Regions from separate parts of the Brevibacterium sp. 50QC2O2 genome, predicted to be linked through region 1. Evidence: predicted binding sites of a transcription regulator. Region 1 holds the regulator's gene; the other holds the start of a gene.
The links. Region 1 encodes HspR, which represses chaperone genes until heat shock. Its sites were predicted from a motif close to AAGTTGAGTCNNNNNGACTCAACTT; they were not measured.
Positions count from the first base shown of each region.

Region 1 (6,633 bases):
CGTGCACCTGCCGGAGGAGTGACCTCCGACTGAGTCGGCGCATACATGATCGGTGGCGGTCGATTCCCGGGACAAGCCGGGGGATCGGCCGCCACCGCCATAAGATTTTGGAAACGATGAAGACAATCAGCGGGAGTGATCCCGCAAGCGGGAATGACGTCCTGCGGAAAGGAGGTGCCAGATGAACGCCGGGCCTCAGAATGAGTGGTTCGAGAAGGACTACTACAAGGTCCTCGGGGTCGACAAGGACGCCTCCGACGCGGACATCAAAAAGGCCTATCGGAAGCTGGCTCGCAAGTACCATCCGGATGCGAATCCTGGTGATAAGAAGGCCGAGGAGAAGTTCAAGGAGATCAGCGCGGCCCACCAGGTGCTGGCCGACAAGGAGACCCGCAAGCAGTATGACCAGGTCCGCGCGATGGGCTCGGGCGCGCGTTTCACCGCGGGCGCCGGTGGTCCAGGTGGCGCCGGTGGCGGTTTCGAGGACGTGTTCTCCGGGCTGTTCAACTCCGGCGGCGGCCGCGGCCAGTACAGTGGCGGTCCCGGTGGCTTCGGCGGTGCCGGTGGCCCGGACCTGTCCGATCTGTTCGGCGGGGCCTTCGGCGGTGGCGGCTTTGGCGGTGGCCGGGGCTATCAGCCCGGCCCTGTCAAGGGCGGGGACATCAAGGCGTCTACGCGCCTGTCCTTCACGGAGGCCGCCAAAGGCGCCACGGTCAAGCTCAAGATGCCCAACGGTTCGCCGCTGAACGTGCGCACGCCGATCGGCGTCAAGGACGGCCAGAAGGTCCGCCTGCGCGGCAAGGGCAAGGCCAGTCCCAACGGCGGCGAGGCCGGCGATGTGGTGCTGACGGTCAACGTCGAACCGCATCCTGTGTTCACCCGTGACGGTGACAACCTGCGGGTGACCGTGCCGGTGACATTCGCCGAGGCCGCCCTGGGCGCAGAGGTCCAGGTTCCCACTCTGTCCGGCTTCCCCGTACGGCTCAAGGTGCCTGCCGGCACCCCGTCGGGGCGCGTGCTGCGCGTGCGCGGCAAGGGGATCGAGACGAAGAAGCACACCGGCGATCTGCTGGTCACCGTCGAGGTCCACGTGCCGCAGCGGATGAGCAAGGACGCGAAGCAGGCGGTCGAGGCCTTCGCCAAGGCCACCGAGGGCGAGGACCCGCGCGCCGATCTGTACGCGAAGGCGAAGAACAGCTGAGTTGCGCTGGCGCCGGCGCGGCACCGAACACGGCGCCGGCGCGGCACCGAACACGGCGCCGGCCGGCACCGTGCCGGTGCCGGTCGGCGCACTGATGCATGATCGAATCAAGGAGGAGGTGAGTGGCCATGGAGATCGACCCACATGCCGCGGTCTACGTGATATCCGTGGCCGCAGAGCTTGCGGGCATGCACCCGCAGACCCTACGGCAATACGACCGTATGGGTCTGGTCACGCCCAAACGCACTCCCGGTCGCGGCCGCAGGTATTCGGCCAGTGACATCGAGAAGCTGCGCCTGGTGCAGAGCCTGAGCCAGGACGAGGGCGTCAGTCTGGCCGGGATCAAGCGAATCCTGCAGCTGCGCGAGGAGGTCGCAGACGCGCATTCGCAGCTGCAGAGCCTCGGCGTGCAACTGGATGCGGCGCTGAGCCGGCTGGCCCAGGCGAATCGGATCTTCGCCGCAGGAATGGGCGGGGACGTGACGGTGGCCGATCCCTACCAGCGCAGCCGGGCGCGGCGGATGTCGCACGCGATCGCGGAACTGCCCGCGGCCTCGGTGACGGGGACCGTGGTGGGCGTGCGGACCGCGGGACCGCGGTCCAAACAGGGCCCCCGCCGCGGCTGAGGCGGACGCTCCCGGAAAGTCAGTCGTGGTTCCCGCTTGGGGCCGTCGTTTCGAAGCGACGGCCCCAAACGGGAACCACAACGCGTTTGGCCTCCTCTACAGCCAGGCGGGTGGTTGCGGCACCGACGCCGAGGTCCCGGCCGGGGGCTGCCCGCGGGGCCAGCCCCTGCCCAGCAGGAACGAGACGAGCTCTGCGGCCTCGCCCGTCAGTTCGACCGGTTCGGCGCTGAAAGCCGCGGCATCGCCGCAGGCCAGGAGGTAGTTCGCCAGTTCGGGGCGATCCGGTCGGTCGGTGATGTGCAGGAGGAAGTTCGCAGGTTCGGCGCGGGCCGCCCACACCGTTTCCACGTCGGTCAGCAGCCGGTCGATGGCGGCTGTGGGGAAGTCCAGGGCGGTCATCCCGATGTTGAGGTCAAGGGCATGCAGCAGGGCCTCGCGCGCCCGCATCCACGGAATCGCGGCTGCCATGATCGGCTCACCACGGCCGTTGAGCACCTGAGCATCCCAGGCGGGGGATTCGGGCTCGGGCAGGGCGGCGGCGAGTTCCACTGCGACCTCGTGGCTGATGCCGCGGACGTCCGAGACCTCGATCGTCGCCACACCCTCTTCGATCTCTGCATCGCGAACCGTGCGGGAGGGGTACATGGGGTTCTCCACACCCGTAGTCGCCCAATCGAGCAGCCGCATCAGGGCCTCGGCGTTGTTGATCATGTGCACGGCCACGTGCTTGCGGGTCCAGCCGGGTAGACCGGATTCGCCGTCCAAGACGTTGACCGTCAACTGGTCCAGGGTGCGCAGATAGAAGATCTCCCCGACTGCTCGCAGGTCCAGATCCCGCCGAATGTCCTCAATGCTCATGGGTCACAACTCTACGCCGACTGGCTCAGTTCATCCCACCGGCGAGCGGCAGGTAGTAGGCGGGACTGAGGATCGCCACGATCGCCCAGGCCAGCAGCCAGAGGTTCCGAGCCCGCAGTGCGACGATCACCGCGGCACCGGCGCCCAGCACCGGGGCCAGGACCCATCCGGTCGTGTCGTGTGACAGGGCGGCGATCCAGACGACCACGGCGCCCAGCAGCACCAGCATTGTGCAGATGCTCGAGGCCCCACGCGAATCGTGCAGCTTCCAACTCCACGCGGGATCGGGAACCGGCGCGGACCCGGGCGGGGTCACATCGGGAGCGGGCTCACTCATGGTCATCCTCCTCAGACCAGGCCGATCCACTTCCAGTAGGTGGCCGACAACACCACGACCAGCACATAGCCGATCACGGTCAGCGGGATGCCCGTCTTGAGGAACTGCTTGGCGGTGAAGGCGCCAGTGCCGTAGCCCAGCATGTTCTGCGGGGCGGACACCGGCAGCAGGAAGCCGAAGCTGATGACGAACTGCTGGATGATGACGAAGCCCAGCCCGCCCTGCGCACCGCCCGGGATCGAGGTGGCCAGCGCGATGAACACCGGGATCAGGGCCGAGCTCAGCGATGTGGCGGAGGCGAAGCCCAGGTGGATGAGGATCGTGAACAGGCTGACCAGTGCGATCATCGCCAGCATCGGCATGTTCGAGATCCCCAGTGCGCCGAAGGTCTTCTCCGACAGCCAGGTCGCGGCTCCCGTGTTCAGCAGCAGGCTGCCCAGCGAGATGCCGATCGCGAACACGATGAGCGTGCCCCAGTTGATGAGCTTCTCCACGGTCTTCCAGCTGAATACGCCGATCCGCGGGGTCAGCAGGATGCCGATGGCGATGAGCGTGGTGGTCGTCGAGTCGATGCCGTGCAGGTCCTCGGTCGCCCAGCAGGCCAGCAGCAGCACGGCCACGATGATCAGCCGGATCTCCTTGGCGCTCAGCGGTCCCAGTTCCTTCAGGTTCGCATCGATGACGGCGCGTCCGCCCTCGATCCGGTCGGTCTCGGGCTTGATCGCCCAGCGCATGACGAAGAACAGTGCGATCGACATGAGGATCGACCAGGGGGCGGCCCACAACAGCCACTGGCCCCAGGACACATTCGTGTGCATCTGATCCTGGATGAAGCCGATCGCCACCTGGTTCTGCGCGGCGGCGGTCTTGATGCCGACGTTCCAGATCGACACGGCCTGGACCGCCGTGATGATGAGCAGGGCGCCCAGTTTCGAGTTGGTGGCCATTCCGAAGGCCGCGACCATGCCGAGGAGAATCGGCACCACGGCGCCGGCGCGGGCGGTGGCGGACGGCACGAAGAAGGCCAGGATGATGGAGATGACGATCGCGCCGACCACGATGTGGCTGGTCTTCTCGCCGGCGAACTTGAGCACCAGCAGGGCCAGCCTCTTGTGCAGCCCGGTGGCCTGCATGGCGGCTGCCAGGGCCAGGGCGGCTGCGACCAGTGCCACGGCCGAGGACGCGAATCCTCCCAGCGCCAGTTTCAGCGAGGCAGCGGTTCCCATGGCGCCGGCACCCGGGTCGTCAACGGGTGGGGCGAAGGACACCATGATCGCGATCAGTCCCAGCACCATCACCGACGACACCGGGTAGCTCACGGCCTCGGTCACCCACATGATGACGGCGAAGGCCAGGATCGCCAGAGCCTGCTTGCCGGCCAGGGGCAGGTCGTCGCCGGTGGGCAGCAACAGGACTGCGATGAGTGCGGCGAAGGCCAGGAAGAACCAGCCGGTCTTGATATTCAGATGGGCCAGGAAACCCTCATGGTGGGAGGATTCCCTTCCCGCCAGTTCGCTGGCGACCGTTCCGCGTTCGTGCAGTGCCTGTTCCGCAAGCTTGCGGCCTCGTGCGATCTTCTTCAGCTTCGCCATGGGACTCTTCCTTTGTAGGGATGTTCGGCGCGTGTCCGGCGCCGGGGATGGCTGGTCTTCCGCCCACCAGCCTAGACGCGAAACGGGCGCCCCGAGGATATCGGAGCGCCCGTGGAACGGACCGTCTCAGCCGCAGCCGGACTCAGCCGAGCTCAGCCGACGACGGTGAGGATCTGTTCGTACAGGATCGTGCCCGCGTCGTTGTACACGACCACCGAGTACTGGCCCGGGTCGATGTTGAGCGCCTTGAGATTCATATCGGCCAGACCGTCATCGCCGGCGGCGGCCGAGGTCCCGGCCATGGGCTCGGGATCGCTCTGTGCGCTGCCCGGTGCGAAGTGCTCCAGCAGGCTGACGGTCAGGTGGTCGTCGTCCCCGCCGGCGGCCTGCGCCTTGACGTTGACGCCCTTGACGGCCAGGTCGTTCGTGGAGATCCGCGTGGTGTCCAGTGTGAACCGCGGGTCGGGCAGCGGCGAGGTCACCTCGAAGGAGGCCAGCTCGTGCCGGGTCCCGGAGGCGTCCTCGACGTAGACGTGGTTCTCGCCCCCGGAGATACCCGCGGCGTGCGGCGCATAGGTCACGGTCTTGGTGGGGGCGTCGGCGGTGAAGGTCACGGGGGTGGCGCTGTCAAGTGAGGTGGGCCCGGCAGCCACCGTGGTGAAGTAGGTGGCCCCGCGTTCGAGCCCGGAGAACGTCACCTTGAGCCCCTTGGCGGATTCCTCGCCGGTGAGTTTCGCGGTGGCGGGCACTGCCTTGACGCCCGAGACGTCGACCGCCGTCGTATCGTCGTGTCCGTCGGTGGCACCTGCGCTGGTCCCCGCCGGCGAGGTCGCATCCCCGGAGGCGCCGTCCGTCGGCTGGGCGGAGGGCTGGTCCGCCGGCGTCGTCGCCAGGTCCGAGTCACCCGCGGAGATGTCCACGGAGGCGGCTTTCTGTGCCGCGCTCTGTCCGGTCTGAGAGGTCAGCGCGGCGTCCGCCTGCGCGTTCGTGACCTGAGTGGTGGCCATGATGAGGCCCACGGCCAGAACGGCCGGTGCCAGAAGAACCCTTGCCCGCATGGATCTGCCTGCCTTCGTTCCGATGAGGAAGTCGAACGATGTACTGTGGATCTTCCAGACTACGCAGTCGTTCGGGGATCACAAGGATTTTTGTCGGCGAGTCCGAAGACTCCGCTCAGCGTGCATCACAGGAGCCCGCGGCAGGGCGTCCGCCGGCTATAGAATCCGCCAGTCCTCCAAGCGGATCTGGTGCTGCTGCTCGGCGGTCGGCACACGGATCGTGATTCCGGCCGGGACGACCTGCATCTTCAGATAGTCCGAGGCCCCCAGTGCGTCGCCGTCGACCTGCACCTCGATCTCCTCGTTCGCTTCGATCTCCACGGTCTTGCACCGCACGATCTCCGTGTGGATGCCCTTCTTCTGCTTGCCGGTGCCGATCGAGGCGAACACGCCCATCCACTGTGCCAGGTTCTTCGGCGTGATGAGCAGGACGTCCATCAGGCCGTCGGACAGGCTGGCGCCGGGCAGCAGTTCGATCCCGGCCTGCAGTTTGCCGGCGTTGCCGCCGACGATCGAGCGCACCCGGTAGGTTTTCGCGGGATTGTCGTCGAAGCTCACGGACACCTTGGTCCGGTCGCCGCCGAGCTTGCGGGAGCCCGCCTCCACATAGGCCAGCCAGCCGACCTTGGATTTCAGCGCCGGGTTCGTATCGGCCATAACCGCAGCGTCATAGCCCATCCCGGCCATCACCATGAACACGTGCTGTTTGGCATCCTCGTCCGGGCTGATCTGCGCGACCGCCACGTCCGTGGGCGCGTCCCCACCCCACAGAGCGATCCGCAGAGCCCATTCGGGGCGCTCCAGCACGATGTGCAGATTGCGCGCCAGCAGATTCCCCGTGCCCAGCGGAACGATCCCCATGGCGGGCCTGGTCTGCCCGTCCGCGAGCCCCGCGGTCACCAGGCCCTGCGCCACCGCGCGCACGGTGCCGTCGCCGCCCGCTGCGATCACCACGTCCACC
Region 1 is NZ_JANIJZ010000001.1:15,696-22,328, forward strand. It holds gene NQ038_RS00060 (nucleotide exchange factor GrpE) at 1-22, shown strand, start outside; gene NQ038_RS00065 (DnaJ C-terminal domain-containing protein) at 182-1,201, shown strand; gene NQ038_RS00070 (heat shock protein transcriptional repressor HspR) at 1,330-1,827, shown strand; gene NQ038_RS00075 (maleylpyruvate isomerase family mycothiol-dependent enzyme) at 1,924-2,685, opposite strand; gene NQ038_RS00080 (hypothetical protein) at 2,711-3,022, opposite strand; gene NQ038_RS00085 (anion permease) at 3,034-4,614, opposite strand; gene NQ038_RS00090 (hypothetical protein) at 4,767-5,672, opposite strand; gene NQ038_RS00095 (diacylglycerol kinase family protein) at 5,829-6,633, opposite strand, start outside.

Region 2 (6,633 bases), on a different contig from region 1:
CCCGACTACGGCCTGGACAATATGAAGCTCATCGCCTCGTCCACCCCGGCGATGCTGACCCAGCTGCAGAAGTCCACCAGCGCGGGCGAGCACGTGGCCGTGACCCTGTGGCACCCGCACTGGGCCTACGACAAGTTCCCGGTGCGCGACCTCGAGGATCCCAAGAAGGCGCTGGGCGAGAACGAGAAGCTCTACACCATGTCGCGCACGGGCTTCACCGATGAGCACCCGCTGCCCGCCCAGATCCTGAAGAACCTGGCGCTGACGCCGAAGAACCTGGAGGGCCTGGAACGCGTCATGGCCGCCCCCGAGGAATTCGACGGGAAGAACCCGGAGAAGGCCGTGGCCAAGTGGGCCAAGGACAATCCGGACTTCATGCCCGATTGGAAGTCGGGCAAGCTCACCGCCAAGGAGTAATCCACGGTACCCATCTTCTGGCACGGCTACAGCCGGCTGCTCGCATGCGCGGCAGCCGGCGTTGTCGTGTCTCAGGGGATCGGCGCAGTACTCGTGTTCGACTGGAGTTATTCCATTGCCTGGTATGGGCTGGTCTTCCTCGTGGTCTTCGCGCTGTGCGCCCTGCTGGTGGCCGGGATCTGGCGGGTGTTCAGCCCCCGGCTGCACGAGGCCTCGGCCCTGGTCGGGACCCTGCTGCTCACCGCCGGGGTGCTGATCGGCAATCCGTGGTGGGTGCCCGGGTACAGCACTGAGACCCCGGAAGGCAGCTATTTACGCGGGGCCTTCATCGTCATGGTCCCGATCTTCTTCCTCACCGTGTTGGTCTTCTGCGGCTGGAAGATCTGCGCACTCATCACTATGCGGCGGGCGCGCAGTGGCCGCAGCTCGGGTGGGCGCCGGCGGCAGTACATGCCCGACAGCGCAGGAACTGCCGCCGGCAGGACTGATCGACGCAGTTGACGTAGTCGGCGGTCGGCTTGCCGCATTCCACGCAGGTTCCCAGTGACCGCGCGTTCGGCCCGAACTCCTGGTGCATGCGCTTGTCGAAGACGTAGAGCGAACCGTCCCACAGGCCGTCGGTGCCGCGGGCCTCGCCGTAGCGGACGATCCCGCCGTCGATCTGGTAGACCTCCTGGAAGCCGCGGTTCTTCATCAGCACACTCAAGACCTCGCAGCGGATCCCACCGGTGCAGTAGGTGATGACCGGCTTGTCCTTGAGCTCGTCGTACTTCCCCGATTCCAATTCGGCGACGAAGTCCCTAGTGGCCTCGGTTTCGGGCACTACGGCGTCGGCGAAACGGCCGATCGCCGCCTCCATCTCATTGCGCCCGTCGAAGAACACGACCTCGCCGCCCTGGGAGGCAAGTCCTCGTTCGGCGACCAGTTCGTCGACCTGGGCCGGACTCAAGTGGACGCCGCCGCCGACCACACCCGATTCGTCGACGACCACCTCCGCGGGGTGGCCGAAGGTCACCAGTTCGTCCCTGACCTTGACCGACAGCCGCGGGAAATCATCGCCCACACCATCGGACCACTTCACATCGGCGGCCTTGAACGGGGTGTACTCCCGCATGGCGCGCACATATTTCTTGACATCCGGCAGGTCCCCGCCCAGGGTCGCGTTGATGCCCTGGGCGGACACGATGACCCGGCCCCTCAGGTGCAGGGAATCCGCCAGGGTGTGCTGCCACAGGCGGATCGCCTCGGGATCGGGCAGCGGGGTGAAGACGTAGAAGAGCACGATTTTCGGAATCGACATGGACTCGATTCTAACGAGCGGGCCCACCTCCCTAGACTGTGAGTCCATGAGCTTCTACTTCACCCGCACCGGCGATGACGCCTATCGTGCAACGGAATTGGTCGCCGGCGCCTGGAACCCGGACGAACAGCACATCTCCCCCGTGCTGGGCCTGCTGGTCCACCTGCTGGAGACCGACCACGCCGCCCGCCGGGAGGCCTCCGGCGCGCCCCGGCTGCAGCTGGGGCGGATCTCAGCGGACATCTTCGGCGTGGTCCCCGTCGACGAGTTCACCTACGACCTGCGCGTGCTGCGCCCGGGCCGCAGCATCGAACTGGCCGAGGCCGAACTGCGCTACGGAGGGCGCACGATCGTGCTGCTGCGCGCCTGGTTCGTCCAGGCCGCTGACACCGCCGGCCTGGCCGGCTCTCCCTTCGTCCCGATCCCCTCGGTCGACGAGACCCCGGAGTTCGATTCGACCACGGTCTGGCCGGGTGCCTATATCGCCAGTTTCGAGGCGCGCCGCACCCAGGTGGAGCCGGGCCACGCCCACTTCTGGCTGCGCACCCCCGTGGATCTGGTCGACGATGCCCGGGCCTCGGCCCTGGCCAGGGCGGCGGGCCTGTTCGACACCGCCAACGGCATGACGGTGCGCCGCGATCCGCGCGAGGTGGCATTCCCCAATGTGGAGCTGACCGCCTCACTGTTCCGGCAGCCCTTCGCACCCGCCGCTGGAACCGGCCCGGACACGCAGAAACCCAGCCGGGAGAGCCCCTGGCTGGGTTTCAATACGCGCGTGTCCTTCGGGCCGACCGGGCTGGGTCTGACCAGCTCGGTCCTGCACGATCAGGACGGGCCCTTCGGAACCCTCAATCAGACCCTGACCGTGCGGCCCTGAGAGTTACTTCTCGGCGGCGTCCTTGTCCGCGTCCTCGGCCGAGGATTCGACCTGGGCGTCGACCGGGGCGTCCGCGTGGTGGGAGATCGAGATCTTCTTCGGCTGGACCTGCGCATAGGCCCCGGCCACCCGGACCGTCAGCACGCCGTTGACGTAGTCGGCCGTGATCGCGTCCTCGCCGACCTTCGCCGGCAGGGTCGCGGTGCGGCTGAAGGAGCCGTAGCGGACCTCGCGGACACCGTCGCCGCTGGTCTCATCGCGGCGTTCGCCGGAGACGGTCAGCGTGCGCCCGTGTAGTTCGATGTCGATGTCCTTCTCCGGGTCCATCCCCGGCAGGTCGACCCTGATGACCAGGTCCGCGCCGTTGCGTTCGGTTTCCAGCGCCGGAATGAAGCCCTGGGTACGGTCGGCCACGGCCACGCCCGGCAGGGAGCGCAGCACGTCGTCGATCACAGAGAACGGACGGAACGGATTGATACCGGTGTTTGCCATTTCCAACATCTCCTTGGAGTAGGTGAAATTCTTTCCGCCACCCCGGTGCTTGTATCACCTCGGTGGCTACATGAGGTGTAACCACTTGAGTGCCCGCGGTATTCCAAAGTTGAGCGACTTTCTGTCAACTTCTTTCCACGGCACGGGCCGCTAGAATAGTGCCCATGCGCGTCGAAAGGACCCTCGCCTGACATGTCGAACACCCCCGAAGCCTCCGCGATGACTCCGGAATCCCAGACCAAGAAGGTCAAGGAAACAGTCGAATTCGCAGCCGCCCACCCGGACGTCGAACAGCCGTTCGCCGAACTCGGACTCAAGGCCAACGAATACGAAGAGATCAAGAAGATCCTGGGCCGGCGCCCCACCAGCGCGGAACTGGCGATGTATTCGGTCATGTGGTCGGAACACTGCTCCTACAAGTCCTCCAAGGTCCACCTGGGCAAGTTCGGCGACCAGGTCACCGACGAGATGAAGGAACACCTGCTGGTCGGCATCGGCGAGAACGCCGGCGTCGTCGACATCGGCGACGGCTGGGCCGTGACCTTCAAGGTCGAATCCCACAACCACCCCTCCTATGTCGAGCCCTACCAGGGCGCCGCCACGGGCGTCGGCGGCATCGTGCGCGACATCATCTCGATGGGCGCGCGCCCGGTGGCCGTGATGGACCAGCTGCGCTTCGGCGCCATCGACCACCCCGACACGAACCGCGTGGTCTCCGGCGTGGTGGCCGGCGTGGGCGGCTACGGCAACTGCCTGGGCCTGCCCAATATCGGCGGAGAACTGGTCTTCGACGCCTGCTATCAGGGCAATCCCCTGGTCAACGCCCTGGCCGTGGGCGTGATGCGCCATGAGGACATCCGTCTGGCGAACGCATCCGGTGTAGGCAACAAGGTCGTGCTGTTCGGCGCTCGGACCGGCGGCGACGGGATCGGCGGCGCCTCGATCCTGGCCAGCGAGTCCTTCGACGACTCCAAGCCCTCGAAGCGCCCGGCCGTCCAGGTGGGCGACCCCTTCGCGGAGAAGGTCCTGATCGAATGCTGCCTGGAGCTCTTCCACGCCGGCGTCGTCGAGGGCATCCAGGACCTGGGCGCAGCCGGCATCAGCTGTGCCACCAGCGAACTGGCCTCCAACGGCGAGGGCGGTATGCGCATCGCCCTGGACGATGTGCTGCTGCGCGACCCCACGCTGACTCCCGAGGAGATCCTCATGAGCGAGTCGCAGGAGCGCATGATGGCCGTCGTCACCCCCGATAAGCTCGACACCTTCATGGAGATCGTGGACAAGTGGGAGGTCGAGACCTCCGTGCTCGGCGAGGTCACCGGCGACGGGCGCCTCGTCATCTCCTGGCACGGCGACGTCATCGTCGACGTGCCCCCGCGCTCGGTGGCCCATGACGGCCCGGTCTACCACCGCCCGTTCACCCAGCCGTCCTGGACGGAATCGACCGCCGCGGACACCACCCGTGCCGCGGGCCTGGAGCGCCCGGCCGACGACGCGGGCCTGGAACAGACGCTCAAGGACCTGCTGGCCAGCCCCAATCTGGCCGATCCGGAATGGGTGACCGACCAGTACGACCGCTACGTCCAGGGCAACACCGCCTTGGCCGCACCCGATGACGCCGGCGTGATCCGGGTCGACGAGTCCACCAACCGCGGCATCGCGATCGCCACGGACGCCAATGGCCGCTACGCCTATCTGGATCCGGCGCGCGGCGCCCAGCTGGCCCTGGCCGAGGCCTACCGCAACGTCGCGACCTCGGGCGCGCGCCCGATGGCCGTCACCGACTGCCTGAACTTCGGTTCCCCGGAGGACCCGGAGATCATGTGGCAGTTCGATCAGGCCACGACCGGCCTGGCCGCGGCCTGCAAGGACCTGGGCGTGCCGGTGACCGGCGGCAATGTGTCCCTGTACAACCAGACCGGCGGCGTGGCCATCCACCCGACCCCGGTGGTGGGCGTGCTGGGCGTGTTCGACGACGTCACCCGCGCCACCCCGGCCGGCTGGCGCGAACCAGGGCAGACCATCTACCTGCTGGGCACCACCGCCGACGAGCTCGACGGTTCCGCCTGGGCCGACGTCGCCCACGGCCACCTGGGCGGCGTACCCCCGGAGTTCAAGCCCGAGGTCGAACGCGAACTCGCCGACATCCTCATCAACGCCTCGCGCGACGGCATGCTCGATGCCGCGCACGACGTCTCCGAGGGCGGCATCGCCGTGGCCGTGGCCGAGGCCTGCATGCGCTTCGGGACCGGCGCCCGGTTCTGGCTCGACGAGGTCTGCCGGCGCGACGGCGTGGACCTGTTCACCGCACTGTTCTCCGAATCGTCCGCCAGGGCCATCGTCTCGGTGGCCCGCAGCGAGGAGGTCCGGTTCAAGGACATGTGCACCGCACGCAACTTCCCCTTCGCCCGGATCGGCATGACCGACAACGGCGAAACGGGTGCCCCGACGTTGGAGCTGGCCGACCACTTCACCATCCCGGTCGCCGAACTCTCGCGGATCAACAAGGAGACCCTGCCGAAGCACTTCGGCTGACACCCGGAGGAATCCGGACACAGGGGCCAACCACACGGTTCCAAACACGGGGGCCGGGGAGCGTACAGCGCTCCCCGGCCCCCGTCGCATCCGCCCGCCTATTCGGTCGTCAACCGCAACAGCTGAGCAACGGAGTCGAGTGCCGCCTCGGCCGGAGCGGAGCCGGCCAGCACGAACTGCACGATGACGCCCTGGAGCATGGCGACGATGCCGGGGACCAGGGCCGCGGCGTCGGCCCGCGCCCGCTGCTGGGAGGCACCGCGGTGCTGGACGAACCAGCGCACCAGATAGGCGCCCAGCTGGGTCCGGATCCGGTCGAGCACACCCGTGGCCAGGGCGCGGAAGGATTCGGACCTGGCGCCCTCGGCCCAGATCTGCACCACGATCGAGGGCATGCCATCGCGGACCAGCAGTCCGCGCACCAGATCGGGGACGATGCGCGCCGGCGGGTCCAGGACCTCGGCGCCCGTTGCCAGGTCCAGGGCTGCGAACCGGCTGTCGAGGACCTCGTGCGCGATGTCGATGGCCAGCTCTTCCTTGCCCGAGTAGTAGACGTACACGGCCCCGGCGGACAGACCGGCCTCCCTGACGATATCGGCCATCGAGGCCCCGGCGAATCCGCTGCGCACGATGCACCGCTTGGCCGCGTCGCGGATCCGTGCGCGCATCGCGTCCTTGTGCTCCTGACTGACCTTGGGCATCGAGACCTCCGACTCACTTCCATAAAAACGAATGGTCATTCTTGACAGCCAGCTTACCCGGCCCAATAATGAACGAGTATTCGTTTTTTAGGATTCACGTCATCACAGATCCGAGGCTCCCATGTCAACTCCCACCCGGCCCACGGGCCGCTCCGCGCACTGGCTGCGCGCCTGCGGCATCGCCGTTCTGGCCGCCGCCATCGTCTCCCTCATCCTGCTGGCCTTCAGCTGGCCGACGGTGACATCGCAGGCGAAGAACCTGCCGGTGGCCGTCGTCGGCGACGCCGAGCAGCGGGCCCAGTTGAGCGCCC
Region 2 is NZ_JANIJZ010000009.1:98,856-105,488, reverse strand. It holds gene NQ038_RS09040 (glycine betaine ABC transporter substrate-binding protein) at 1-417, shown strand, start outside; gene NQ038_RS09035 (hypothetical protein) at 484-918, shown strand; gene NQ038_RS09030 (rhodanese-related sulfurtransferase) at 815-1,717, opposite strand; gene NQ038_RS09025 (thioesterase family protein) at 1,764-2,594, shown strand; gene NQ038_RS09020 (Hsp20/alpha crystallin family protein) at 2,598-3,086, opposite strand; gene purL (phosphoribosylformylglycinamidine synthase subunit PurL) at 3,279-5,621, shown strand; gene NQ038_RS09010 (TetR/AcrR family transcriptional regulator) at 5,720-6,322, opposite strand; gene NQ038_RS09005 (ABC transporter permease) at 6,444-6,633, shown strand, end outside.
Region 2: the regulator HspR is predicted to act here: its motif matches at 3,193-3,217, upstream of NQ038_RS09020 (Hsp20/alpha crystallin family protein).